3 regions of the Pantoea eucrina genome follow, and region 3 is predicted to be linked to each of the others. Evidence: predicted binding sites of a transcription regulator. Region 3 holds the regulator's gene; each other region holds the start of a gene.

Region 1 (9,840 bases), on a different replicon from region 3:
GCGCTGACATGAGCACAGAGATGATTTACCGCGTTCAGCGACCGGCAGGCACCTTTAGCCTGCGCCCGATGCAGGCCGCCGATGCCGCACTGATCCACAGCTGGGTAACGCGCGACTACGCCCGCTTCTGGGGCATGCAGAACGACACCCTGGAGCAGGTCGCCGCTTTTTATCACGGGCTGACCGCAAATAATCCCCACGCCGCCCTGATTGGCTGCTGTGAAGGGCAGCCGGTGTTTCTGATGGAGTGCTACCGCGCCACCGAGGATGAAATCGGACGGTTCTATCCGGCCGCGCCCGATGATTACGGGATGCATATTCTGATTGCGCCCGCCAGCACACCCATTCCGCAGTTCAGCTGGCAGGTCTTTACCGTTGCCATGGGATACCTGTTCAGTCTGCCGCAGGTCGGACGCGTGGTGGTGGAGCCTGACGTACGCAATGAGAAAATTCACCGGCTGAATAAACGGGCCGGCTTTCGCTATCAGCACACGCTCGATCTCGGGCATAAAACCGCCTGGCTGGCGTTTTGCCAGCGGGAAGATTATCAACAGGCTCTGGAGCAGGATATTTTGACCATGAACACACCCTCTGCGCTGCTGACAGGATCCCACCTTACGGGCGATAACTGGGCACAGGCAAACCGGATGCTGATCCGCAAAGCGATAAGCGAGTTTGCCCACGAAAAGCTGGTTACGCCCGTTGAAAACGGCGCAGGCTGCTATACGCTGGCCGTACCGGGCGGCGAAGCACATTATCAGTTCCGCGCAGAACGTCTGGCGCTGGACCACTGGAATATTGACGCCGCGTCACTGCTGAAGCAGGAAAATGGCCGGCCGCTGACGCTGGATGCGCTGCAGTTTATCGTGGAGTTTAATCAGCAAATCGGCATTCCGCAGGCGCTGCTGGCAACCTATATGGAAGAGATCAGCAGCACGCTCAGCAGCAGCGTCTATAAGCTGCAGAAGCAGAATCCGGATGCGCAGGCTCTGGTGCACGCTGATTTCCAGACCATTGAGGCGGCAATGACCGAGGGGCACCCCTGTTTTGTCGCCAATAATGGCCGCATTGGTTTTGACGCCCGCGATTATCTCGCTTTTGCGCCAGAGGCCGCCGCACCGGTCCAGCTTATCTGGGTTGCGGTACATCAGCGCAACGCCCATTTTTCCAGTCTGAGTACGCTGAGTTATGAGCAGCTGATGCGTGATGAGCTGGGCGCGGAGACTCTGGCGCGGTTTACAGAGCAGCTGAGCGCGCGCGGGCTGAATGCGGATGAGTATATCCTGATGCCGGTGCATCCGTGGCAGTGGCAAAACAAACTGCTGACGGTATTCGCGGCCGATATTGCTCAGCAGGATATCGTCTGGCTCGGCGAGGGCGACGATCGCTATCAGGCGCAGCAATCGATCCGCACCTTCTTTAACCGCAGTCAGCCCGCGAAGCGCTACGTCAAAACCGCGCTGTCGGTGCTTAACATGGGCTTTATGCGCGGTCTCTCACCCTATTATATGGCGACCACGCCCGCGATTAACGAGTGGCTGGAACAGCTGGTCAGCAGGGATGCGTGGCTGCAGCGCTGTGATTTCCGTATTTTGCGGGAGGTTGCGGCGGTGGGCTATCACAACCGTTACTACGAGCAGGCTATCAGCGGCGATTCCGCCTATAAAAAGATGTTTGCTGCGCTGTGGCGGGATAATCCGGCAGCCCGCCTGCAGCCGGGTCAGCGCCTGATGACGATGGCCGCACTCCTGCATGTTGATCACCACCAGCAGGCGCTGTTACCAGCGCTGATCGCTGACTCAGGCCTGCCGGCAAAAGAGTGGGTGGCGCGCTATCTGAACTGCTATCTCAGCCCGCTGCTGCACTGCTTCTACCAGCACGATTTAGTGTTTATGCCCCACGGCGAAAACCTGATCGTGCTGCTGGAGAACAATGTGCCGGTCAGCGCCTACATGAAAGATATTGGTGAAGAGATTGCCGTCATGGATCCGGACGCGCAACTGCCGGAAAAAGTGAGCCGACTGGCAGTGGATGTGCCGGACGATCTCAAGTTACTGTCGATTTTTACCGACGTATTCGACTGCATTTTCCGCTTTATCAGCGCCATTCTGCACGACGCCGGTACGCTGTCGCAGGCTCAGTTCTGGCAGGCGGTAGCGCAGTGCGTGAAAGAGTATCAGCAGGCGCATCCGCAGCTGGCAGCTAAATTTGCACGCTTTGATATGTTTACCCCGGCGTTTACCCGCTCCTGCCTTAACCGGCTGCAGCTGGCGAATAATCAGCAGATGATTAACCTCACCGACCCGGCGGAAAATCTCAAGTTTGCCGGTACGCTGGATAACCCGATTGCCCGCTGGCGCTGATAAGGCGTTCGCTGGCTGACATCTGTGACGCGGTTGCTCCGGCAACCGCGTTTTTTATCATTCTGCAACGGGTAAGGATCGGTAATGGCCCTGTATGAACCGGTGTCGCAGCTCACGCGCCGCCGCATAATTTTTCCGCTCTCGCTGGTACTGTTTGAATTCGCCACCTATATCGCGCATGACATGATCCAGCCCGGCATGCTGCTGGTCACTGAGGAGTTTGGTGCCGGACCTGAGTGGGTTTCCGCTTCGCTAACCGCCTATCTGATCGGCGGTATGATGCTGCAGTGGCTGCTGGGGCCGCTTTCCGATCGCATCGGGCGGCGTCCGGTGCTGCTTAGCGGCGTCGCTTTTTTTATGCTGACCTGCATTGCCACTCACTGGGTGCAGAGCATTGAGCAGTTCGTACTGCTGCGCTTTCTGCAGGGAGTCAGCCTGTGCTTTATCGGCTCTGTAGGCTACGCCGCTATTCAGGAGGCGTTCAGTGAAGCGCTGAGCGTGAAGATCATGGCGCTGATGGCAAACGTCGCGCTGCTGGCTCCGCTGGCCGGGCCGCTGGCCGGGGCCGCTTTTCTGACTATAAGCGACTGGCGCACCCTGTTCTGGCTCTTCGGCGGCGTGACGGCGCTGGCCCTGCTGGGCCTGTGGTGCACTATGCCGGAAACCGCAGGGGATCGTACGCGCTCGATCTCACCCGGCGCGCTGGGCAGGGGTTACTGGCAGCTGCTGCGCGATCGCCAGGTTATGCGCGGCTCGCTGGCAATCGGCCTGGTGACCATTCCCTGCCTCGCCTGGGTAGCGCTGTCGCCGGTTATTCTGATGCACGATGCCGGCCTGAGCCGTATGGAGTATGCGCTGCTGCAGCTGCCGGTGTTTCTGGCGATGATCGCCGGTAACCTGACGCTGGGGCGCCTCAGCAGCCGGCTGCCGATCCAGCGACCGCTGCAGCTGGGAGCCTGGCCGGTGGTAGCCGGTCTTGCGCTGGCGGCAGTCGCGACCATAGCCGATCGGCACAGCTATCTGTGGCTGACCGCCGGCCTCAGCCTTTACGGTTTTGGCACCGGACTGGTTAATGCCGGACTCTATCGTATGACGCTTTTTTCCAGCCAGGCGGGCAAGGGCAGCGTGGCAGCGATGGTGGGTATGGTAACAATTCTGATTTTTGCACTCGGCATTGAAGCGGCAAAATACGCCTATTTCAGCTTTTACAGTACCGGCTTTAGCCTGATTAATCTGACCTGCGGATTGCTCTGGCTGGGGCTGATCCGCGCATTTCTGCGTGAAAACCGGCGGCGGCAGCCCGCGCTGCAGCAGGCCTGACGCATTTATCTAAAGCGAGCTGCGGCTCGCTTTTCAGCCATTCCCCCACTTTTTAACCGGTTTCCGGCAGAAAATTTAACTGCAGACACATCTTGAAATGCCACTATCAAAAAGATAATAATTCTCATTAATATTAGCATTACCATTGCCTCTGGCATCCATCGGCTCTCCGGCTGCACCGGAGAGAACTGCGTGTTTTTAAGGGAATTAACCATGCGAGTGCCTTTTACTCTGAAGCGTTCTGTTCTGTTCTGCTCCGTCGCATTATCTGCATCACCGCTGCTGTATGCAGCTGAGACTCTGGTTGTCACCGCGCAGCCGGCTGAAACGGCTACGACTCCCACCACCGGCTATACGGCGAAAACCAGCCAGGGCGCGACTAAAACCGATCGCCCGCTGATCACTACCGGTCAGGCCGTTTCAGTGGTGACGCGTCAGCAGATGGAAGATCAGGGCGCGATGAGCGTAAATCAGGCGCTGAATTATACCGCAGGCGCCTTTACAAACTTCGCCGGTGCGGCGTCGCGTTACGATACGGTATCACTGCGCGGTTTCCACGGTGGCGATGTCGACAATGTCTTCCTGGATGGCCTGCGACTCATGAGCGATCCCGGCAGCTATAACGTGCTGCAGGTTGATCCCTGGTTCCTGGAGCGTATCGATGTGATTAAAGGTCCTTCATCTGCGCTTTATGGTCAGACGGTGCCGGGCGGGCTGGTGATGGAGACGTCAAAACGTCCGCAGTTCCGGCAGGAAGGGCATTTCCGTCTCTCGGCGGGTAACAACAACACCACTTCAGCCGCCTTTGACTACACCGATGCGCTGAACGATCAGCTGGCGTTCCGCCTGACCGGTATTACCCGCAACAGCGACACCCAGTACGAACACACGCGGGAAGAGAAATATGCGATTTCACCCTCGCTGCTCTGGCAGCCGTCAGAAGATACCTCGTTGCTGCTGCGCGCCTATCTGCAGAAAGATCCCTCAGGCGGCTACCACAGCGCGGTACCGGGTGAGGGCAGCATCACCGAACATAACGGCTATAAGCTGAGCAATGGCTTCTACGACGGCCAGAGCTCACTCGACCAGTTCAAACGCCGCGAGCAGATCTACAGCGCCGAATTTGCGCACCGCTTTAATGACACCTGGGCGTTCCGCTCTAATGCCAGCTACTCTCACTCAAACGTCGATCTCGACCAGGTGTATCAAATCGGCTGGACAGGGAACAGTTCAGATCTGCTGAACCGCTACTACTCCGGCTCGCGCTCATCGCTGAAAGCGTACGCGATCGATAATCAGCTGGAAGCAGATTTCGCCACCGGCGCAGTAGACCATAAAGTGGTGCTGGGCGCGGAATACCATCAGTATAAAAACGACCTGCATGACGCAAGCGGCAACGCCAGTCAGCTGAATGCGCGGACCGGGGCCTCCGTGGGTGCCAACGACGTGTATACCTTCGAACGCTCGCAGCGCTACTACTATCAGACCGGCGTCTACCTGCAGGATGAGATGGTCTGGGATAAGTGGCATCTTGACCTGTCGGGCCGCTATGACCGCATTGTGTCGCAGACTGAGAACTACGATCAGGCGACCAAAAACCGGCGTCAGGATGACCACGTGGGCGGTCGTGCCGCGCTGCTTTATGCGTTTGACAACGGTGTCTCACCTTATGTGAGTTATAGCCAGGCTATTACGCCGCAGTCGCTCTCGGGCCAGAACGGCAACCTGCTGAAACCCACTACCGCAGAGCAGTATGAAGCGGGCGTGAAATATCAGCCGCCGGGGACCTCCGATCTCTACACCGCAGCGGTGTACGATCTTACGCAGAAAGATGTCGGCAACCGTATTGTGCAGGGTTCTTATTTTGTGCCTGCCGGTAAAGTGCATTCACAGGGGCTGGAGCTGGAGGCGCATACCCAGCTGACGCCGCGTCTCAGCACCATCGCTAACTACACCCTCAGTCACGTACGGTATAAAGATTCGGTGGATGGCAACGATGGCCACACGCCATATGTCACCCCCAACTCTATGGCTTCGCTCTGGAGTAAATATCAGTTTGACTATGGTCTGAGCGTGGGTGCCGGCGTGCGTTACATCGGCAAACAGTGGGCTGATAATGAAAATACCCGGCGCCTGCCTTCCGCCACTCTGTTTGACGCGTCGGTCCGCGCCGATCTCGGTGCCTGGAACAGCCAGCTGAAAGGGGCTTATGTACAGGTTAATGCCAATAACCTCACCGACCGGGAATATGTCGCCGCCTGCTACGGCACGGGCTACTGCTACTGGGGCGCTGAGCGCTCAATTGTTGCGACCGTGGGTTACGATTTCTGATCGGATAATAGGTGGCCGGCGTACAGCCTGACGCCGGCAAACATACAGCCCGTAAGCTGGTTTATCCGCTTACGGGCTTTTTTCTGGTCGGCGCAGGTTAAAAGCTTTCCCAGCTGGCGTCCGCTGTGGACACAGGCCGGGGTTTAGCCGGCGACGGCGTCAGCACGGGCTTCGGAGCAACCCGGGCGGCATTTTCCTGTTCCGCGGAAAGACGGAAGATGGCCACGGTTTTCTCCAGTTCAATCGCCTGCGACTCCAGCGAGCTTGCTGCGGCAGAAGACTCCTCAACGAGAGCCGCATTCTGCTGGGTGGTGGTATCCATCTCCGACATCGCCTGCGCAATCTGCGAGATGCCCCGGTTCTGTTCATCAGAGGCGGCGGCAATCTCACCCATAATGTCGCGCACCTGCGTCACCGACTGCACAATATCATTCATTGTCGTACCGGCACGATCCACCAGCGCTGAGCCGTCGCTGACGCGATCCAGTGATTCGCGGATCAGCGTCTCAATCTCTTTTGCCGCCACAGAGCTGCGCTGCGCCAGGTTTCTGACTTCGCCCGCTACCACGGCAAAACCGCGTCCCTGTTCTCCGGCCCGCGCCGCTTCAACCGCTGCGTTCAGCGCCAGGATATTGGTCTGGAACGAGATACTGTTGATGACATTGATGATTTCACCAATTTTACCGGAGCTCTGACTGATACCGCTCATGGTAGCGATCACGTCGCGAACAATCTCGCCGCCGCGGCCAGCATTGCCGGAGGCGTCGGCCGCCAGCTGGCTGGCGTGATGCGCATTCTCAGCGTTCTGCTTCACCGTAGAGGTCAGCTGTTCCATACTCGCGGCGGTCTGCACCACGGCAGCACTCTGCTGCTCGGTGCGGGAAGAGAGATCGGTATTGCCGGCGGCAATCTCTGCGGAGGCGCGCGCCACGCTGCTGACGCCGCTGCGCACGTTAGCGATAATCGTCTGCAGGCTATGGTTCATGCTGTCAACCGCCTGCATCAGCTCTCCCAGCTCATCGCCACGGGTGGTTTTCAGCGACGTGGTCAGATCGCCTGCGGCAATGCGCTGCGCCGCGCTGAGCGTTTCACGCAGCGGGTGCGTAATGCTGCGCGTAATGCGCCAGGCAATCAGCAGGCTCAGCACCACGCAGATCGCGGCGGCGATAGCGATGCGCCACTCAGCGCCTTTGATAAACGAGGCAGAAAGCTGCGACTGATAGCTGAACATATCTGCCACGCCCGCATTCAGCCGCTCCGCCGCGCCCGTCAGGATGATGGATTCACTTTTCTCGCTGTTAAAAGCGTTCAGGTAGGGCGCCAGGGCGGGGCGCTGCTGATTGACCGTGGCCAGCACGGCCTGCGTTGCGGTAGTGATATCCCCCTGATTAAAACTGTCGAGCAGTTCGGTGAGGGTGGTGATGGTGATAAATTTATCCGCGATGGCGTCTCTGCTGGTTTCGCCGGGATTTTTCAGGAAGTTCTCTTCAATATTAGCGGTATCGTAGAGGGTCGCCGTAAGCTGCATAACCGGCGGCGCGGTCTCTGGCGTCAGGCCGCGATTCAGCGACTCCAGCTGATGTGCCAGCTTAATCAGCGCGGCAGGCGTAATTGCACTGAAGGCCGTGGTGGTTTCTTTAGCGGCGGCAATAAATTTTTCGCGCTGATCCTGATAGCTGTGCATCAGTTCACCCAGCTGGTTCACTTTCTGCAGCCCCTCTGCGTTCCAGCTAAAGCTTTCCAGACGCTGATAAAGCGCGGTAAATTCTTTCAGCGCCTCAACGTTCCGCACGGCAAACTGCTCATCTTTCGTGTACTGATACAGAGTGCGATTCAGCCGTGCTTTACTGAGCGTATTCACCATCTCAACCGTCACGGTGCGCCGGGCTGAGTTATCTTTAATGCTGCGAAAACAATCAAATGCGATAACAGTGATTGCCAGTGAGGCGGCTATCACAATAATAAAACCGGCTCCCAGTTTCTTTCCGATTTTAATATTTGAGAGGGAGTGAGCAAGGCCCATAAAATTCACCTTTAGTGAGATAATGAAATGCAGGTCAGAGGGAGGCGGAACGCGTGCTCTGCCGTCAATTTACTATCGTCACGGCTCACAGAAGCTTGATATCTATTTTTAACGTTCGTCTTTTTATAAATAAATAAATGATGATCCAGAACAATATGGCGTCGGGGAAAACAGGATCGCGCTAAATAAGCGGATCCCCGCCACCGGATACGGCAGCGCCTGGTATCAGGCGGCGCTGCCTGAAAAGCGTCGGGTCAGAACGGCCCCCAGTTGATAGCGACCCCTGTCAGCAGCATCACCACACAGATCACAAACCAGATTGCGATGACCGGGGCAACAAAGCGCAGCCACTGACCGAATGAAACGCCTGCCGTGGCGAGCACCGCCATCAGCACGCCGGACGTCGGGCTCATACAGTTGACGATCCCTTCACCCAGCAGTACCGACTGCACCATCACCTGGCGCGTCAGGCCAAGGTTATCGCCCAGCGGTGAGAAAATAGGGATCAGAAGCGCCGATTCTCCCGAGCCGGATGAGATACCAAAGTGGATCAGCGCGGCGCTGATAAACATGCCGATCGTTGCCAGCCAGGCGGGCACCGGCTCCAGCAGATCGGAAAGAAATCCGACGATCGGGTCGAGGACATTGCCCTGCTGCAGCACCAGTGAAATGGCAGCGGCCATCCCCACGATAAACGCCCCTTTGACCAGCGTGGCGCAGCCTGCCAGGAAGGTGTTGGCAATGTCCGATCCTGAGAGACGGCCCATCAGTCCGACGATAATAGTCAGCAGAATAAACATCGCTGACATCTCACGGGTGCCCCAGTGATAGCGCACCGTACCGGCAATAAAGAGCAGCAGCGCCAGCGCCGTGGTCGCCAGAATCAGCTTATGTCGTCCGGTTACCGGAGCAATACTCTCCGCAGCGGCAGACATAGCGGGCCGGCACTCACCGTTTTTACGCGCACGGCGCACGGCGTGGATCAGATAAAGCGCGGCGCTGACCACAAACAGCAGGCAGGTCAGGGCGCGCAGCAGCATGCCGGAGAACAGCGGCAGCTGCGCCAGATGCTGCGTCAGCCCGGTGGTGGCCGGATTCAGGATCGCGACGTTATATCCGGCGGCGCAGGTCAGATAGACCAGCGAGGCCCCAAGCATAGGGGAGAGTCCGAGTGAGCGCCCCACCAGCAGTCCGATCGGCACAAAGGCGACCACCGCATTGACGACCACGCCGGTGGTGCCGAGCAGCGAGAAAATCACGGCGAAAATAATGATGATGCGCGTATCACTCAGCGTGCTGCTGCGCGACAGCGCCTGCAGAGCCGTCGCTATCGCCCCGGTTTTCTCGATTACCGCCAGTACGCCTCCGGTAAACAGGATCAGAAAGATAATGGGGGCCTGTTTAACCATGCCCGCAGCGATCGCCATAAAGATCTCCAGCGGCAGCACACCGCTCTGCGGCACCGCATGCAGACTCTCTTTGACGGCAAACTTAATGCCGTCGCGCGTCTCATAATCGTAGACGCCCGCCGGTATAATCCAGGTCGCCACGGCGGCCAGCGCCAGAATAATAAACAGCAGCAGGTAGGGGCTGAGGCCCTCCCGCTGGCGCACAGCCCTGTCCGGTTTTTCCAGCGATATCTGTGTCATGGCGTCTCTCCGCTCAGCAGGCCAGCCAGCAGCGCCGTACGCTGCACCACCTCCGCAACAATAATATGCTCATGCCGCGCGTGAATACCGGCACCGGTGGCGCCCAGCCCATCCAGCGTGGGCAGCCCGAGTGCGGCGGTAAAGTTGCCGTCGC
Region 2 (9,840 bases), 1.5 Mb from region 3:
GGTACGTGAAATGCGCGAAAAGATGCGTGCGCACCTGAGCAACAAACATAAAGGGCGCTGGGAGATAAAAACAGATGCAGGCGGTATTACCGATATTGAATTCATTGCCCAGTATCTGGTCTTAGCGTCAGCGGCGGATCGGCCGGCCCTGACGCGCTGGTCAGATAACGTGCGCATTTTTGCTCTGATGGCGGAGCACGATATTATGCCTGCCCAGGAAGCGCAGGCGCTGACGCATGCTTACGTCACGCTGCGTGATGCGCTGCATCATCTGGCCCTGCAGGCGCTGCCGGGTCACGTGGCACCGGATCGTTTTGCCCGCGAGCGCGGCATTGTCAACGCCAGCTGGCAGCGCTGGCTGGGCACGGTTGAGTCAGACAGTTGAGGCGTGCGGCGGCATCTTACCCTGCGGCGGGTATATGGTATTATCCGCGCAATATTTTGAGCGTAGTCTGGAGTCTCTGAAATGAAAGTAACACTGCCCGCGTTTGGCAAGGCCACCGTACTGGTTGTTGGCGATGTGATGTTAGACCGCTACTGGTATGGCCCGACCAGCCGCATTTCACCTGAGGCGCCGGTGCCGGTCGTCAAAGTGGATACCATTGAGGAGCGTCCGGGCGGCGCGGCCAACGTGGCAATGAACATTGCCGCGCTGGGTGCCGCATCGCGTCTGATTGGGCTGACCGGTGAGGATGATGCCGCGCAGGTACTGAGCCGCACGCTGGAGCAGGTTAACGTCAGCTGTGACTTTGTGGCGCTGAAAACGCATCCCACCATCACCAAGCTGCGCGTGCTGTCGCGCAACCAGCAGCTGATCCGGCTGGACTTTGAAGAGGGCTTTGATCAGGTCGATCCGCAGCCCATCCACGATCGTATGCGTCAGTCGCTGTCACAGGCTGGCGCGCTGGTGCTGTCAGACTACGCTAAAGGCGCCCTGAGCAGCGTCCAGACTATGATCGGGCTGGCCCGCGAAGCGGGTGTACCGGTACTGATCGACCCGAAGGGCACCGACTTTGAGCGCTATCGCGGTGCAACCCTGCTGACGCCAAACCTGTCTGAATTTGAAGCCGTTGCCGGCAAATGTAAAACCGAAGCGGACATTGTCAGCCGGGGAATGCAGCTGATCGCTGACTATGCGCTCTCAGCGCTGCTGGTGACCCGTTCTGAAAACGGCATGACGCTGCTGCAGCCGGGTAAAGCGCCCCTGCATATGCCGACGCAGGCGCAGGAAGTCTATGACGTGACCGGTGCCGGCGATACGGTTATTGGCGTCCTGGCCGCGGTCCTTGCGGCAGGTGACACGCTGGAAAACGCCTGTTTCCTTGCCAACGCGGCGGCAGGCGTCGTGGTGGGCAAGCTGGGAACCTCCACCGTCAGTACGGTGGAGCTGGAGAACGCTATTCATGCACGTCCCGAAAGCGGCTTTGGCGTGATGACGGAGAGCGAGCTGAAAACCGCCGTGGCTCAGGCGCGTCAGCGCGGCGAGAAAGTGGTGATGACCAACGGCGTGTTTGACATCCTGCATGCAGGACACGTCTCTTATCTCGCCAATGCCCGCAAGCTGGGCGATAGGCTGATTGTGGCGGTGAACAGCGACGCGTCAACCCGACGTCTTAAAGGCGAAACCCGGCCGGTTAATCCGCAGGAGAACCGGATGATTGTGCTGAGCGCACTCGAAGCGGTGGACTGGGTCGTACTGTTTGAAGAAGATACGCCGCAGCGTCTGATTGCCGATGTGCTGCCGGATTTGCTGGTGAAAGGCGGAGATTACAAGCCGGAAGAGATCGCAGGCAGCAAAGAAGTATGGGCCAACGGCGGTGACGTACGCGTGCTTAACTTTGAAGATGGCATCTCCACCACCAACATTATTAAAACGATCCGCAGTCACTGAGCAGACAGCCGGGGGCAGCAGCCACCCGGCTGATCATATTTACTGTGGCGTATCGATTTTACCGGCCGGATCGGGCGTCACCACTGCTGGCGCCGGTGCCGCCGGGCTTTCACTCTCCAGTTTAGCCAGACGCTGCTCCAGGGCTGCCAGCTTTTCGCGGGTGCGCAGCAGGACCTGAGTCTGCACATCAAACTCTTCACGGTTAACCAGATCCATACGGGTCAGCTGCGCCTGCAGAACCTGCCGGATTTTCTTCTCCACGTCGTCGCCAAAGTCGCGGATGCCTTTCGGCATCGCTTCATGGACCTGGCGCGCCAGTTGTTCAATTTTTTTTGTGTCGATCATGGTTATTTCCTGATTGCAGTGGCTGTGAGCAGCACGTTTTCCGACGGTACAAGAAGTAAGTGTAATGCCAGAACCAAAAAGGTTAAACCCGAAATCCGCAACGCATGATGTGCAAAAGCAATTGCACTTTTGTCGATTGCCCGTCCCGGTGAATAACGCTATAGTGATTTTGCTTATTCTCAGGGCGGGGCGAAATTCCCCACCGGCGGTAAATCAGCTTCTGCTGAAAGCCCGCGAGCGCTTTTGCGACCGTGCAAAAGGACAGCAGATCCGGTGTGATTCCGGGGCCGACGGTTAAAGTCCGGATGGGAGAGGGTAACGACATCAGCCGGGTTTATGCCCGCGTCACGTTTTTGCCATGTGTATTTTTCACGCACTCCTAAGCTCGCCCTGGTTCTGGTAACTCATAATATTTTAAGGTTAATTACCATGAATCAGACGCTTCTTTCTGAATTTGGCACGCCGGAACAGCGTGTAGAACGTGCACTTGACGCACTGCGTAACGGTCGCGGTGTGATGGTTCTTGACGATGAAGATCGCGAGAACGAAGGCGATATGATTTTTGCCGCCGAGACCATGACCACAGAGCAGATGGCGCTGACTATCCGCCACGGCAGCGGCATTGTCTGCCTCTGCATCAATGAGGCCCGCCGCCAGCAGCTCGATCTGCCGATGATGGTAGAGAACAACACCAGCTCTTACGGCACCGGATTTACCGTTACGATTGAAGCCGCAGCGGGAGTGACCACCGGCGTCTCTGCAGCTGACCGCATCACCACTATCCGCGCCGCGATTGCTGATAATGCTAAACCGGCTGACCTGCACCGTCCGGGACACGTTTTCCCGCTGCGCGCGCGCGAAGGTGGCGTACTGACGCGCGGCGGTCATACCGAGGCCACGCTCGATCTGGTCACGCTTGCGGGCTTCAGGCCGGCTGGCGTCCTGTGCGAGCTGACTAACGACGATGGCAGCATGGCGCGCGCCCCTGAAGCGATCGCGTTTGCGCAGCAGCATGATATGCCCGTGGTGACCATTGAAGATCTGGTGGCTTACCGCCGCCAGCGTGAGACCCGTCAGGCCAGCTAAAGCTGGCATACAAAAGCAGACCAGCCGGAGGGCGGGAAATCAGCCCGCGCCGGCGGTCTGCAGCAGCGTCAGACTCAGCCCCATCACCGTCATCCCACACAGCACGCCATAGCTCGGGTTATTGTGCGGATCGATTTCGCGCGCCAGCGGCATCAGTTCATCCACCGAAAGTGCGACCATAATCCCTGCGACGGCGGCCATAATGGCAGCAATCACTACCGGCGACAGCGCCGGACCGAGCAGCAGAAAGGCAATGACGCCGCCCAGAATTTCCGCCATACCAGAAATACAGGCCCAGAACAGCGCTTTGGCTTTGGAACCGGTCGCCGCGTACATCGGCCCGGCAACCGCCAGTCCTTCAGGAATATTGTGGATGGCCACGGCTAAAGCGATGCCCAGCCCCAGCTCCATATCGCTGCTGGCAGTAACAAAGGTGGCGACCCCTTCAGGAAAATTGTGCAGGCTGATGCCCAGCGTCAGCAGCACAGCAGTTCGCTTCAGGTTAACGGGACGACCCTGAGTGGCCATCAGATCCTGCGGATGCTGATGCGGCAGCAGGCGATCCATCGCGAAATAGCCGATCAGGCCGAGCATAAACATACCGTATCCCAGCATCGGTGACATTCCCGCAGTATGCAGCGCCGCTGGCAGCATCTCCATCAGCGAAATCAGTAGCATAATGCCGGCGGCGAAGCCGAGCGCAAAGGCGAGCAGACGGTTTGACGGCTTTTGACCGAGAATGCCAAACAGGGCGCCAATAAAGGTGGCACCACCGGCCAGAATAGTGAGCAGTAAAGGCACCGACATAGCAAGCTCCATGATGATAATGATTACCAGTTACATTATAATTAACCTTATAAAATATCGAGTTATTAAGCGTAAAGTTATGTCGTTCACGCTTATTCAAATTTGCTGACAGACATTATCACGCTTCTCCGCGTTTAAGTGGCCTGGCAAGCGCGTATTGTGACGCTTATGAAAGCAACAGCGATGAGGTGTGAAAATGTGTGATGGCCGTATGCCTGCTCTGTTTCTGGGTCATGGCAGCCCGATGAACGTGCTGGAAGAGAACCGTTATACCCGGGTATGGCAGCAGCTGGGCAGAGATCTGCCGCGCCCGCGCGCTATTCTCGCGATTTCCGCGCACTGGTACACGCGCGGAACGCGGGTAACCGCCATGGAACAGCCACGCACTATTCACGATTTCGGCGGATTTCCGCAGGCGCTGTTTGACGTGCGCTACCCGGCACCCGGATCGCCTGCGCTGGCGCAGCGCGTAACGGAGCTGCTGCCGGCGGCAGAAAAAGATGAGAGCTGGGGGTTCGATCACGGCTCGTGGGGCCTGCTGGCCAAAATCTATCCTGAGGCGGATATTCCGCTGGTGCAGCTCAGCGTGGACAGTACCCGGCCCGCCGCATGGCATTTTGAGGCCGGACGTAAGCTGGCTGCGCTGCGCGATGAGGGGATCCTGCTGGTTGCGAGCGGCAACGTGGTACATAACCTGCGCAAGCTGCAGTGGCAGGGGAGTGCGCCGGCGTATCCATGGGCCGAAGCGTTTAACCAGTATGTGCGCGATAATCTGCCCAGCGACGCGCCGGCAGCCGATCATCCGCTGGTTAACTATCAGCAGCATCCGGGCGCGGCGCTTTCGCATCCGACCGCTGAACACTATCTGCCGCTGCTCTATATTCTGGGCGCACGCGCAGCGGGTGAGGCGGTCAGCGTGCCGGTTGAGGGCATGGAGATGGGCGCAATCAGTATGCTGTCAGCGCAGGTGGGATAACGGCCCGCGGCGTCGCAGGCCGGAAGGGGGCGCACCGGAATGCGCCACCAGGTTAGCCGATAAAAGTATGCGGATAGAAGCGCGACAGATCCTGGGTGATCAGCGCCCGATCTTCGCGTAAGCCAATCCCCGCCGGCTGATCGTCTATCAGCCAGCTGCCAATCAGCGTATAGCTGTCGCCAAATCGGGGCAGCGCGCAGAACTGCTGGATAATCATACCCTCTTCGCCATAGGGACCGTCAGCGCGCGCAATTTCGTTGCCGTTTTCAATAATACGGATGTTGGCGCCCTCACGGGAGAAGAGCGGCTTCACCACATATTTATCCATCTGCGGCGCCTGGCTGTCATCTGCAAACCAGGCGGGCAGCAGATTGGGATGGTCCGGGAACATCTCCCACAGCAGCGGCAGCAGGGCTTTATTGGAGAGGATGCTTTTCCAGGCGGGTTCCAGCCAGCGTACGCCGGCATCGGCCAGCTTGGTCGAGAACACCTCGCGCAGCATGAACTCCCAGGGGTAGAGCTTGAACACGTTGCTGATGACGCGATCGTGCTGGTCGGTAAACTGGCCTTTTTCCCCTAGTCCAATCTCGTCGATATAGAGAAACTCGCCGGGAAGTCCCGCTTCTGTGGCGCAATCCTGCAGATACTGTACCGTCGCGCGGTCCTCTTCCGTATCACGGCAGCAGGCAAAGTGCAGCCAGTTAAAGCCGTGCTGCTGCTGCAGAACCGCAAACCGCTCAATCAGCTTCTCCTGCAGGCTGTTAAACTGATCGCTGCCCGCCGGCAGGTTGCCCGCTTTGAGCTGATCTTCGAGCCAGATCCACTGAAAAAAAGCGGCCTCATAGAGTGACGTCGGCGTGTCGGCGTTGTTTTCCAGCAGCTTGATCTCACCGCTGCCATCCCACACCAGATCCAGACGGGAATAGAGCGAAGGCTGACGCTGAGCCCAGGATTCGCGGACAAACTCCCAAGTGTGTTTCGGAATGCAGAAGCGGGTCAGTAGCGCATCGCTGTTAACCACTTTTTCCACCGCCTGCAGGCACATCTGATGCAGCTCTGCCGTAACGCTTTCCAGCGTCTCTACCTGTGCCAGCGTGAACTGATAATAGGCCTCTTCACACCAGTAAGGCTCACCATACATAGTGTGAAACTGAAAGCCATATTCAGTGGCTTTTGCGCGCCAGTCCGGGCGTTCGCTGATAGCAATACGTTGCATACGGCGCTTAGCCTCCCAGCGAGCGACTGCTGGTGCCGCTGGCGCTGCTGCGCTGCATACTGTTTTGCTTCGCGACCGTCTCACCAAAGCCACCGCGGGTAATGGTCGAGGTCGTGGCCGGTTTAGGTGCCATGGCGGTTTTAGGCACGTTCATGGTACGGCCAGAGGTTGCTGAGCCATAGTTTTTACCGGCGGCGTCTACGAACTGTCCGTTAGCCGGGCTGGCAGGCGTTTTAGGGGAAAACAGCGGCTGCTGAGCAAAACCGGCGCCGCCGCCCATCATACGTCCCATCATGTAGCCAGCCATCAGCGGCATCCAGAAGCCGCCGCTGTGCTGTGCTTCGGCATTGTTTGCGGTGGTGCCCGCACCCGCCTGAGCCGGTGCCTGCTGGCACTGATTTTCGCCAAATTCCGCCACGCAATCTTCGCGTGAGGCATATTTAGGCGCGGTGCGCTCCGCCTCTTTCAGCGCATTGTTATAAGCGGCTTTACACTGACCGCTCTGATCCGGATTGGCTTTCGCACAGTCGTCAGCATTCTGATAGAGCGAAACTGTTTCGTCGCTCTGTTCGCAGCCTGCCAGCATAAATACTGCAGTGACCGCCAGCGCGACGGGCGTAAGATGACGTGCCTGCCAGCCTTTACGAAAAGCGGCATGACGGATATTTTTTGTCCGTTTCATAGTGATTATCCTGTACCCAGAGTTGCAGTCAGGATAGGTGATGCGAGGGGGGATTTAAAGCGTGAAGCCTGACAGGGCGCGGATCTTTACGTAGCTATACGTTCAAATGCGAAAGGGGCCGCAGGGGCCCCTTTTGCTGTCAGCGGCTGAATGGATTGCCGCTGTTGCGCGCTGCCGGCTGAACAGACGCCGCCGGAGCGGAAGCTGCCGCCTGCGGTGCGCTGTCGGCCTGTGCAGTCTGCTGGCTATTTTCCGGCGCGACGACTTCAGGTGAGGTCGTCACCTCTTTGCCCAGCGCGCTGTTCAGCTGCTGCAGGTCCTGCTCATTGAGAGTACCCAGCGCATATTTGATATTCAGCTGGTTAATCAGATAGCTGTAGCGCGCGTTGGAGAGCTGCTGTTTAGCGTTAAACAGCGTAGTGGTCGCGTCCAGTACATCAACAATCGTACGGGTACCCACCTGATAGCCTGCTTCAGAGGCGTCGAGTGAGCTTTGCGCAGAGATCACTGCCTGTTTGTACGCATCAATGCTGCTGATTGACGCATTCACGTTGTTAAACGAGGAGCGTACGGTCTGCACCGCGCTGCGATGCGCGCCTTCCAGCTGTTCGCTGGCGGCGACAAAGTTGTACTGCGCCTGTTTCACCTGCGAGGTCACTGAACCACCGCTGTAGAGCGGTAATGAGAAGCTCAGGCCGACCTGATTTGAACCCGAGATCGAGTCGTTATTGGTGATGCTCTGATTCGCCCGGCTGCCGCTATATTTATTGTTAGACAGACCGGTCGACGCCGTCAGATCCAGCGTAGGCATATGGCCCGATTCAGCATAGCGGATCTGCTCACGAGCCAGATCCTGGCTCAGGCGCGCAGAGAGCAGGTTAAGGTTGCGACTCTCAGCCTGCTTTAACAGGCTGGCGACCGCATCAGGCCGTGCTGTTTTAAAGCGATCGATGCTCAGCGAGGCCAGGGAGAGGTAGTCCATCCCGGTGATCTGACGCAGCGATTCAACCGCATTATCCAGCGTGTTTCGGGCCGTCACTTCATTCGCCAGCACGCTGTCATACTGGGCGCGGGCGTTCTGTACATCGGTAATCGCCACCAGGCCGACATTAAAGCGCTGCGTGGTTTGATCCAGCTCGCGATAAATGGACTGTTTCTGCGCTTCGGTATAGGAGAGCGTATCAATCGCATTCAGCACGTTGAAGTAGGCGGTAGCGGTATTGAGGATCAGATCCTGCTGCGCGACCTGGTAGGTGACATCCTGAATGCCGGCAGTTTTTTCCTGCAGCGTCAGGCTGCGCCACTTTGACATATCAAAAATCGTCTGCGTTAATTGCAGCGAGGCGCTTTTGGTAGTGGTGTTCAGTCCGCTGTTATCACGATAGCCGTTGTTATAGGTGTAATCTGCACCCAGGCCCAGCTGCGGCAGCAACGGGCTGCGCGCTTCGTTGATCTTTTCAAACGCAGCGTCGCGATCGGCGGCAGAAGCACGCAGATCGGGATTGCTCAGGCGCGCCTGCTGATAAACCTGCAGCAGGTTTTCTGCCTGGCTGGCAAGGCTGAATCCGCCCAGGCTCAGTCCAATAAAAAATGGGAGCAGTTTTTTCATTTGCATTCCTTTTGTTGCAGCCTGTGACGCGAAAAGTGCTGCTGCTAAGCCAAAAAAATAATCGCCGATTTTACAGAGGCGCTGTCAGAGATAGGTTGGCTGAACGTGCCTTCTTTCCCTAATTTACGTAAATAATTCAGAAAGAACCACTCGGATGGAGCACAAGGGTTGGCTTTTCGATGCTCTATCCCAATCTGCATAAGGAACCAGACGATGGCGGGCGAAAAAAAATCCCCTGTGACTTTCACAAAAAACGATGTAGAAATTATTGCACGCGATACCCGTTATGACGGTTTTTTTTCCATCGTCAGCTATCGCTTTCGCCACCGCCTTTTTAATGGCGGAATGAGTGGTGAAGTAGTGCGTGAAGTTTTCGAGCGCGGACATGCCGCCGTGCTGCTACCCTATGATCCCCTGCGCGACGAAGTCGTCTTAATCGAACAGATCCGCATTCCGGCTCTTGATTCCAGCGCCACACCCTGGCTGCTGGAGATGGTGGCAGGTATCATTGAGCCCGGAGAAACGCCGGAAGAGGTCGTACGACGCGAAGCACAGGAAGAAGCGGGCCTGAATGTCGGGCGCGTGAAACCGGTTATCAGTTATTTAGCCAGCCCTGGCGGCACCTCTGAACGGTTGTCGGTGCTGGTGGGTGAAGTGGATGCCAGCCTGGCAGAAGGGAACCATGGGCTGGAGGAAGAGAATGAGGATATTCTCGTACATGTGGTGAGCCGCGAACAGGCTTATCGCTGGGTGGAAGAGGGGATTATTGATAACGCAGCTTCTGTCATTGCGCTGCAATGGCTGGCGTTGCACCATGAAACACTACGACGTGAGTGGAAGGTAAAATGAAACAGCGCTATACCCCTGATTTTCCCGAAATGATGCGCCTGTGCGAAACGAACTTCGCGCAGCTGCGTCGCCTGCTGCCGCGCAGTGATGAAGCAGGCGCCTCGGTGCTCTATCAGGTCAACGGCGCCCGTTATCAGCTGACGATTGAAGAATCAACGCGTTATACCACGCTGGTTGAAATCCGGCAGGTGGCGCCGGCGGTAAGCTACTGGAGTCTGCCCGCGATGTCAGTGCGGCTCTATCACGATGCGATGGTCGCTGAAGTGTGTTCCACACAGCAGATCTATCGCTTTAAAGCACGCTATGATTATCCTAATAAAAAATTGCATCAGCGTGATGAAAAACATCAGATTAACCAGTTTCTGGCTGACTGGCTGCG
Region 3 (9,840 bases):
AGCAGCTGCGCATTAATAAGCGCAATCAGCTTAAACGCGATAAGGTTCGTGGGCTACGGCGCGTGGAGCTCAAAATGTCCGGCGAAGCGGTTGACGCGCTCAATACGCTGGCTGAGCAGCAAAATATCAGCCGCAGCGAGCTGATTGAGCAGATGCTGCTGACGCAGCTCAAACTCATATAATTTATGCAGACCGCACACTGGAACACAAACTCTGCGCTTTGCGCGTTCCGCGCTTTTTCAGGGTCTGCTATCATTCGCTTATCTGTATAGTCTGTTGACTTACTCTCACATTCAGGATTTAAGAGGCTACCTAACCCATGGCAATCGTAGGCATTTTCTTCGGCAGCGATACCGGCAACACTGAAAACATTGCAAAGATGATCCAGAAACAACTGGGTAAAGATGTCGCCGAAGTGCATGACATTGCTAAGAGCACGAAAGAAGATCTGGAAGCGTTTGATATTCTGCTGCTGGGTATTCCTACCTGGTATTATGGTGAGGCGCAGTGCGACTGGGATGACTTTTTCCCGACGCTGGAAGAGATTGACTTCAATGGCAAGCTGGTTGCGCTGTTTGGCTGTGGCGACCAGGAAGATTATGCCGAGTACTTCTGCGATGCGCTGGGTACGATTCGCGACATTATTGAGCCAAATGGCGCAATCATCGTGGGCCACTGGCCTGTTGAAGGTTACCACTTTGAAGCCTCTAAAGGTCTGGCCGATGAGAAGCATTTCCTCGGGCTCGCCATCGATGAAGATCGTCAGCCAGAGCTGACGAATGCGCGCGTCGAGGGCTGGGTGAAGCAGATTTTTGATGAGCTGCAGCTTAAAGAAATTATTGAGGCATAATGTGTTGCCGTTACCCGATGCAGGCACGGTTAACATCGGGTAACGGAATTGCCTATAAAAATAATAGCTACGCTTTTTTAACTTTTCCCTGCAATTCTGTAGAATACCCGCAACGGTTAACGGCTTATTCCTCTGTCAGCAGGCTGAGGCTGAGTGAACTGAGAACCCAGCACTGTATAATCCCGCCGGCGACAGCAAGAGCGTTACTCCCGCCTCTGGTGATTTCTTTAGCATTTGCCTGGTTTCTATTCGCCTGCCCCGGTTCTATAATGAGACGCAAATGAGAATGCGCGTTAACCACACATTCAAGGCTGTTAAGCCGCAAATGACTAGCAAAGTAACAGGACAATATCCGCATGACTGACAACAATTCCGCATTGAAAAAGGCTGGCCTGAAAGTCACGCTGCCCAGATTAAAGATTCTGGAAGTGCTTCAGGAACCCCAGTGCCATCACGTCAGTGCGGAAGATTTGTACAAACGCCTGATCGATATGGGCGAAGAGATTGGTCTGGCCACGGTATATCGCGTTCTGAACCAGTTTGACGACGCGGGCATTGTAACCCGTCATAACTTCGAAGGCGGCAAGTCCGTTTTTGAATTAACGCAGCAGCAGCATCACGATCATCTTATCTGCCTGGACTGCGGTAAAGTGATTGAGTTCAGCGATGAGTCGATCGAAACGCGCCAGCGCGAAATCGCGACCCGCCACGGCATTAAGCTTACTAACCATAGCCTCTATCTGTATGGTCACTGCGAAGTGGGTGACTGCCGGGAAGATGAAACGCTGCATAACGATAAATAACGTCAGCTACGCTGCAAAATAAAAAAACCGGTGCAGGCACCGGTTTTTTTGTTGCTGCAGTTCAGGCGACCAGTGTCTCCTGCAGATAGCGCCAGCGCGGATTTTCCGTTGTGCAGTCCAGCACCGCCAGCGAAATACGGCTGTGGCTCTCGCCGTTCAGTATCTGCAGTTCGCGATACTGAATGGTGACCTCTTTTTGCTGCTCAGAAATGATTGCATGTTCGCTGGTCGCGATGCGCATTCCTTCACGCTGTCCGCACAGGCGGCGAAAAAGATCTTCAACGTCATTCAGATTCAGCTGTCTGCCCTGTGGCGTAACCATCCGGAAATCAGGATGGAAATGCGACAGCAGCAGCCCCATGGTATCGTTGCTGACATCCGCATGATTAAAAATACGTTCAATGAGCTGATGTAAAACCACAACGCTATGTTTGGCTTCCTGAGCGAGGCTTGTCATTATTTTTCCCTTTTTGCTAGCCACAGACCAAGTCCGGAGTGCGCATAGCCTACCTGAAAAAAAGGATTTAACACGGTCAAATGCGTTAATTTTTTTAAAGTCAGACAAGTCGTAAACCCGCATACCAGCTCGATTTTATTTAACGCAGAATAAATGGTTGCCGGGGAGCAAAAGAGGATAATAAAAAAGGGCGAATACTCGCCCTTATATAATTTTATGATGCCGGAAGCGGTTATTATTCGCTGCCGATCTTCGCCCAGGTATCACGCAGGCCTACCGTGCGGTTAAATACCAGCGCTGATGGCTGCGAGTAGACGCTGTCCGCGCAGAAGTAGCCCTCACGCTCGAACTGGTATGGCGAGGTTGCTGCCGCTTCGCGCAGTCCTGGCTCCACAAAGCCCTGCTTGATCTGCAGCGAGTCCGGATTCAGAGTCGCGAGGAAATCCTCTGCCGCGCCCGGGTTAGGCACGCTGAACAGACGATCATAGAGGCGGAACTCAGCGGGCAGCGCATGAATTGCGGAGACCCAGTGGATCACCCCTTTTACTTTGCGGCCATCAGCCGGGTCTTTGCTCAGCGTATCCACATCGCAGGTTGCATAGATGCAGGTGATGTTGCCCGCCTCATCTTTTGCCACGCGCTCAGCGCGAATCACATAAGCGTTACGCAGGCGCACTTCTTTACCCAGTACCAGACGCTTATACTGCTTGTTAGCTTCTTCACGGAAATCTGCGCGATCGATCCACACTTCGCGGCTGAAAGGCACGTCGCGCGTTCCCATCTCCGGCCGGTTAGGATGGTTTGGCATGGTGATGATCTCATCATGCCCGGCAGGCAGGTTTTCAATCACGACTTTAAGCGGGTCGAGCACGGCCATAGCACGCGGCGCATTTTCGTTGAGGTCGTCACGAATGCATGACTCCAGCGAAGCCATCTCAACGATATTGTCCTGTTTGGTGATACCGATGCGGCGGCAGAACTCACGAATTGATGCCGCGCTGTAACCACGACGGCGCAGGCCTGAAACGGTCAGCATGCGCGGATCGTCCCAGCCTTCAACCCGCTTCTCGCTCACCAGCTGCGTCAGCTTGCGCTTCGACATCACCGCATATTCCAGATTCAGGCGCGAAAATTCATACTGCCGCGGATGCACCGGAATCGTGATGTTATCCAGCACCCAGTCATACAGGCGACGGTTATCCTGAAACTCCAGCGTACAGAGCGAATGCGTGATCCCTTCCAGCGCATCGGAGATGCAGTGCGTGAAATCGTACATCGGATAGATGCACCACTTGTTACCGGTCTGATGGTGCTCGGCAAACTTAATGCGGTAGAGCACCGGATCGCGCATCACAATAAAGCTGGAAGCCATATCGATTTTGGCACGCAGGCACGCCTTACCCTCTTCAAAGCCACCATCGCGCATTTTCCGGAACAGCGCCAGGTTCTCTTCGACGCTGCGATCGCGATACGGGCTGTTTTTGCCCGGCGCCGTCAGCGTGCCGCGATACTCGCGGATCTGCTCGGGTGACAGTTCGTCAACGTACGCCAGTCCTTTGTTGATCAGCTCGACAGCATAATTAAACAGCTGATCAAAATAGTCGGATGAGTAACGAATGTTGCCGCTCCACTCAAAGCCCAGCCATTGCACATCATTTTTGATCGACTCGACGAACTCCATATCCTCTTTAACCGGATTGGTATCATCGAAACGCAGATTGCATTCCCCCTGATAATCCTGTGCGATTCCAAAGTTCAGGCAGATCGATTTTGCATGGCCAATATGCAGATAACCATTGGGCTCTGGCGGGAAACGGGTATGCACACTACTGTGCTTACCGCTCGCCAAATCTTCGTCGATGATCTGACGAATAAAGTTCGTTGGGCGGGCTTCAGCCTCACTCATCTCAAAATCCTCAAACAATAACGGGTGATTTTACCTCGAAGTAACGGAGTATGATCCACAAAGCGCTGAAGGGAAACAACCGTTTGTTGGCGCTTTTAAAACAAAAAAGGCAGGAATCGCTTCCTGCCTTATCGGTTAGACGCCCGGGGTTAGTTTTTCACCTCATAGAGCGGCGTTTCGCCGGCAACGACCGTGCCGGTTGCCAGCAGCGTAAGACCTGCGAAGTCGTCGCTGTTGCTGACCACCACCGGACTGATCATCGAGCGCGCGTGAGCGTTCAGATAGTCCAGATCCATCTCCAGGATCGGCTCGCCAGCGGTAACGGTCGCGCCCTCTTCCACCAGCCGGGTAAAACCGCGCCCTGCCAGCGCAACGGTGTCCAGCCCCATATGCACCACTATCTCAACGCCGCTCTCTGTTTCCAGACAGAAGGCGTGATTGGTATTGAAGATTTTCACTATGGTACCGGCAATCGGTGCCACCACGCGGCTATCCGACGGCTGAATGGCCAGGCCATCACCTACCGCTTTGCTGGCGAACGCTTCATCCGGCACCTTATCCAGCGCCACTACATGACCTGATACCGGTGCCAGCAGCGTGGCAATCGCCTTATGTGTAGCCGCGGGCGCAGGCGCTGCTGCTGCCACAACCGGTTTAGCCACAGGCGCAGCGCTGGCGGCCGCCACCGGGCCTTTGGTCAATACGGACTTCATCGCAGTAGCGATACTCTCCGCCTGCGTACCCACAATAATCTGCACGCTCTGCTTATTAAGACGAATAACGCCTGAAGCGCCGATACGTTTTGCCACACCTTCGCTGACCTGTGCGGAATCTTTCACGTTCAGGCGCAGGCGCGTGATACAGGCATCAATATGCGTCAGGTTTTCAGAGCCGCCGACGGCAGCAATATAGCGACGCGCCAGCGATTCAGTCGCCGTTTCACCGCTACTTTCAGGCGTGACATTCACATCATAACCATCGGTTTCATCATCCGCTGCCAGCTCGCGGCCCGGCGTCAGCAGATTAAATTTGCGGATAGTGAAACGGAAGACGACGTAATAGATCACGAAGAAGACCAGGCCCTGCGGGATCAGCATCCACCAGTGCACCGCCAGCGGGTTACGCGACGAGAGCACCATATCTACCAGGCCGGCGCTGAAGCCAAAGCCGGCAATCCACTGCATGCTGGCCGCAATAAACACGGAAATACCGGTGAGTACCGCGTGGATCACATAGAGCACCGGGGCCACGAACATAAAGGAGAATTCCAGCGGCTCAGTGATACCGGTAAAGAATGCTGCGAAAGCGGCTGCCAGCATAATGCCGCCCACTTTTGCCCGATTCTCAGGACGCGAGCAGTGATAGATAGCCAGTGCCGCACCCGGCAGGCCAAACATCATGATCGGGAAGAAGCCTGCCTGGTAGCGACCCGTAATACCCGGAATGCCGCTGCCGTTAGCAATAGACTGCGCGCCGCCGAGGAATTTTGGAATGTCGTTAATACCCGCAACATCAAACCAGAACACGGAATTGAGCGCGTGGTGCAGGCCAACCGGGATCAGCAGTCGGTTAAAGAAGGCGTATACCCCCGCCCCGACAGAACCCAGTTTCTGGATATGTTCCCCAAAGCTTACCAGACCACCGAAGATCACCGGCCAGACGTACATCAGGATAAACGCCACGACAATCATCAGGAAGGAGACCAGAATCGGTACCAGGCGACGCCCGCTGAAGAAAGAGAGCGCTTTAGGCAGTTCGACATGGCTGAAGCGGTTATACATCTCCGCCGAAAGGATACCCACCATGATACCGACAAATTGGTTTTCAATTTTGCCAAACGCCGCAGGCACCTGCTCAAGCGGCATTTTCTGGATCATAGCGACTGCAGCAGGCGAACAGAGCGTGGTCACCACAAGAAAGCCAACAAAGCCGGTCAGGGCCGCTGCGCCATCTTTATCCTTAGACATACCGTACGCGACACCAATCGCAAACAGTACCGACATATGGTCGATAATCGCGGAGCCTGACTTTATCAGCAGTGCCGCCAGTGCGTTACCTGCCCCCCAGCTGTCGGGATCGATCCAGTAGCCTACCCCCATCAGGATAGCGGCCGCCGGCAGCGTGGCCACCGGCACCATCAGCGCACGGCCGACTTTTTGTAAATAGCCTAATATACTCACCTTGTTCTCCCCCTATGAGACTGGCGTATCCCCTGGTACGGGTTGGTTTTATTATCCCGGCACCTGGCGTGTTGATAAGACGATTCTCTGCGAGATGCAGTGTAAAGATAAATTAATTCGCCTCGCAAATTAAAACCGCTCCAGTTGTGACTTTTATCACCTTAATAGCCAATATAAGTCGCTTAATACTGGTCACTGCCACAAACTTATTTTATGATAAAAAATATCAACCGCTCTTTTTCGCTGTAGCTTGCTGATAAACGCGTTAACCTCATTCACACTTGATCACGGCTGCTACAGCATATTCTTTTTATCTGTTTAACCGAGGTGCACTATGAGACTGATTCCGCTGGCTACACCTGCTCAGGTTGGCAAATGGGCAGCCCGCCATATCGTCAACCGGATTAACGCCTTTAACCCAGGCCCTGAGCGTCCCTTTGTTCTGGGATTGCCTACGGGCGGCACGCCGCTGGAAGCTTACAAGCATCTGATTGAGATGCACAAAGCGGGCCAGGTCAGCTTTAAGCATGTTGTCACATTCAATATGGATGAGTATGTCGGTCTGCCGAAAGCGCACCCGGAAAGCTATCACAGCTTTATGTATCGCAACTTTTTCGATCACGTTGATATTCCGTCAGAAAACATCAATCTTCTGAATGGCAATGCGGAAGATATTGACGCAGAATGTCGCCAGTATGAAGAGAAGATTCGTGCGTTTGGTAAAATCCACCTGTTTATGGGTGGTGTAGGCAATGATGGCCATATTGCGTTTAATGAACCCGCCTCCTCGCTCTCATCGCGTACACGTATAAAAACGCTGACGCATGATACGCGTGTCGCTAATTCACGCTTTTTCGATGGCGATGTCAGCCAGGTCCCTAAATATGCGCTGACCGTTGGCGTGGGTACGCTGCTTGATGCCGAAGAGGTAATGATCCTGGTGACAGGCCACGTCAAAGCGCTGGCGCTTCAGGCCGCGGTAGAAGGCAACGTAAACCATATGTGGACCATCAGCTGTCTGCAGCTGCATCCAAAAGCGGTTGTGGTATGTGATGAGCCAGCGACAATGGAACTGAAAATTAAAACGGTAAAATATTTCCGCGAGCTTGAAGCGGAAAATATGCAGGGCGTCTGAGAGCACGATGTAGAAGCCTGCTGTCGTTGACAGCTGGCGCAGCCGGGAGAGAGATAATGTACGCATTAGTAAACGGTCGGATTTTTACCGGCTATGACATTCTGGACGATCACGCGGTAGTTATCGCGGACGGTATTATTGATCGGGTTTGCCCGCGCGCCATGCTGGATGCAGCGCTACCGCAACAGGATATGGCCGGCGCGTTTATCGCTCCCGGCTTTATCGACCTGCAGCTCAACGGCTGCGGCGGTGTGCAATTCAACGATTCGCCTGAAGCGCTGAGCGTGGAAACGCTGGAGATAATGCAGCGTGCTAATGAAAAGTCAGGCTGTACCAGCTTTCTTCCAACGCTGATTACCAGCAGTGATGAACTGATGAAGCAGGCGGTGGAAACCATGCGCGCCTGGCTGACAACGCGCCAGAATCAGGCGCTGGGTTTGCACCTTGAAGGTCCGTGGCTCAACCGGGAGAAAAAAGGAACGCACAATCCGGCTCTGATACGCCAGCCCGATCCCGCACTGGTCGACTACCTTTGTGCCAACGCGGATGTCATTACTAAAGTCACGCTGGCGCCTGAACAGGCAGGCAGCGAGGTTATTCGTCAGCTCAGCGCAGCCGGTATCATCGTTTCTGCCGGTCACTCTAATGCGACCTATGCCGAGGCAAAAGCCGGCTTCAGCGCCGGCATTACCTTTGCGACCCATCTTTATAATGCGATGAGTCCTTTTAGCGGCCGTGAACCTGGACTGGTCGGTGCGCTGTTTGATTCGCCTGATGTATACTGCGGCATCATTGCAGATGGCTTACATGTCAATTACGCTAACGTGCGCATGGCAAAACGTCTCAAAGGCGAACGGCTGATTCTGGTTACTGACGCGACTGCGCCGGCAGGTGCTGCGATTGATAAATTCATTTTTGCAGGTAAAACAATATACTATCGCAATGGTCTGTGCGTGGATGAGCATGGAACCCTGAGCGGTTCAGCACTGACAATGATTGAAGCAGTGCAGAACAGCGTAGAGTATTGCGGCATTGCCCTGGATGAGGCGTTACGTATGGCAACGCTTTATCCGGCAAGAGCCATGGGCGTGGAGAAACAGCTGGGCACGGTAGCAGCAGGAAAAGCCGCCAACCTCACTGTTTTTACCCGCGATTATCAAATCATCAAGACGTTCGTCAATGGAGAGAGCGTCCTCAGCGAGTAAGCATTGAATGACCACTGGCGGCCAGACTCAAATAGGAAATGTCGATCTTGTCAAACAACTCAATAGCGCAGCCGTTTATCGGTTGATCGATCAACAGGGGCCGATTTCGCGAATTCAGATTGCCGATCTCAGCCAGCTTGCGCCCGCCAGTGTCACTAAAATTACCCGTCAGCTGATTGAACGCGGTTTGATCAAAGAGGTCGAGCAGCAGGCCTCTACCGGCGGTCGCCGCGCCATCTCCATTATCACGGAAACCCGTCATTTCCATACCATCGGCGTCCGTCTCGGACGCAACGACGCCACGCTTACCCTGTTTGATCTAAGCGGCAAATCGCTGGCGCAGGAAGATTATCCGCTACCGGAGCGCACGCAGGAGACGCTGGAGAACGCGCTGTTTAACGCTATCAGCGCGTTTATCAACGTGCATCAGCGGAAAATTCATGAGCTGATCGCTATTGCCGTGATCCTGCCCGGGCTGGTCGATCCGGTTAAAGGGATTATCCGCTATATGCCGCACATTGCCGTCAGCCACTGGCCGCTGGTTGCCAGCCTGCAGCAGCGGTTCAGCGTGACCAGCTTTGTAGGGCATGATATCCGCAGTCTGGCGCTGGCTGAGCACTACTTCGGTGCAAGCCGCGACTGCGCTGACTCGATTCTGGTGCGGCTGCATCGTGGAACCGGTGCCGGCATTATTGCTAACGGACAGATTTTTCTCGGCAGTAACGGTAACGTGGGTGAAATTGGCCATATCCAGGTCGATCCGTTAGGCGAACGCTGCCACTGCGGCAACTTCGGCTGTCTGGAAACCATCGCCGCAAATGGCGCGATTGAAAACCGCGTACGCCATCTGCTGAATCAGGGATATCCAAGTACGCTGTCGCTGGATAACTGCCTGATGCCACAAATCTGTCACGCTGCTAATCAGGGCGACGCGCTGGCGTGTGAAGTGATTGAGTATGTGGGGCGTTATCTCGGCAAAGCGATTGCCATTGCAATCAACCTTTTTAACCCGCAAAAGGTGGTGCTGGCGGGCGAAATCACCGACGCCGACAAAGTGTTGTTTCCCGCCATCGAGAGCTGTATCAATACGCAGGTGCTGCGTGAGTTTCGTAAAAACCTGCCGGTGGTGCGCTCACAGCTGGATCATCGCTCCGCGATTGGGGCGTTTGCGCTGGCAAAACGCGCTATGCTGAATGGCATTCTGCTGCAGCATCTGCTGGAAGATTAATTGTAACCTGCCTGAGCAGGCCTGACGGGATCTTGTATGACCATTAAAAGCGTAATCTGTGATATCGATGGCGTGT

What was found. The regulator Fur, encoded in region 3, represses iron uptake genes when iron is present. The targets are predictions, from matches to a motif close to ATAATAATGAGAACNACTATCAA.
Region 1: LAC65_RS17205 (TonB-dependent siderophore receptor) is a predicted target of Fur. The motif match lies at 3,795-3,817, and genes of this name have one in related genera.
Region 2: zupT (zinc transporter ZupT) is a predicted target of Fur. The motif match lies at 4,143-4,165, and genes of this name have one in related genera.

The regions. Positions count from the first base shown of each region.
Region 1 covers NZ_CP083450.1:140,737-150,576, reverse strand. The annotation lists gene LAC65_RS17220 (lysine N(6)-hydroxylase/L-ornithine N(5)-oxygenase family protein) at 1-7, shown strand, start outside; gene LAC65_RS17215 (GNAT family N-acetyltransferase) at 9-2,363, shown strand; gene LAC65_RS17210 (MFS transporter) at 2,448-3,683, shown strand; gene LAC65_RS17205 (TonB-dependent siderophore receptor) at 3,897-6,014, shown strand; gene LAC65_RS17200 (methyl-accepting chemotaxis protein) at 6,112-8,037, opposite strand; gene LAC65_RS17195 (YfcC family protein) at 8,292-9,686, opposite strand; gene LAC65_RS17190 (M20 family metallopeptidase) at 9,683-9,840, opposite strand, start outside.
Region 2 covers NZ_CP083448.1:2,857,634-2,867,473, reverse strand. The annotation lists gene glnE (bifunctional [glutamate--ammonia ligase]-adenylyl-L-tyrosine phosphorylase/[glutamate--ammonia-ligase] adenylyltransferase) at 1-385, shown strand, start outside; gene hldE (bifunctional D-glycero-beta-D-manno-heptose-7-phosphate kinase/D-glycero-beta-D-manno-heptose 1-phosphate adenylyltransferase HldE) at 467-1,891, shown strand; gene ubiK (ubiquinone biosynthesis accessory factor UbiK) at 1,931-2,236, opposite strand; FMN riboswitch at 2,408-2,557, shown strand; gene ribB (3,4-dihydroxy-2-butanone-4-phosphate synthase) at 2,666-3,322, shown strand; gene zupT (zinc transporter ZupT) at 3,362-4,129, opposite strand; gene ygiD (4,5-DOPA-extradiol-dioxygenase) at 4,326-5,105, shown strand; gene LAC65_RS13550 (glutathionylspermidine synthase family protein) at 5,158-6,321, opposite strand; gene LAC65_RS13545 (DUF1190 family protein) at 6,329-7,003, opposite strand; gene tolC (outer membrane channel protein TolC) at 7,143-8,612, opposite strand; gene nudF (ADP-ribose diphosphatase) at 8,826-9,461, shown strand; gene LAC65_RS13530 (DUF1249 family protein) at 9,458-9,840, shown strand, end outside.
Region 3 covers NZ_CP083448.1:957,954-967,793, reverse strand. The annotation lists gene ybfE (LexA regulated protein) at 1-182, shown strand, start outside; gene fldA (flavodoxin FldA) at 320-850, shown strand; gene fur (ferric iron uptake transcriptional regulator) at 1,207-1,653, shown strand; gene LAC65_RS04495 (hypothetical protein) at 1,715-2,110, opposite strand; gene glnS (glutamine--tRNA ligase) at 2,346-4,016, opposite strand; gene nagE (N-acetylglucosamine-specific PTS transporter subunit IIBC) at 4,166-6,190, opposite strand; gene nagB (glucosamine-6-phosphate deaminase) at 6,531-7,331, shown strand; gene nagA (N-acetylglucosamine-6-phosphate deacetylase) at 7,388-8,536, shown strand; gene nagC (DNA-binding transcriptional regulator NagC) at 8,544-9,764, shown strand; gene LAC65_RS04465 (HAD-IIA family hydrolase) at 9,801-9,840, shown strand, end outside.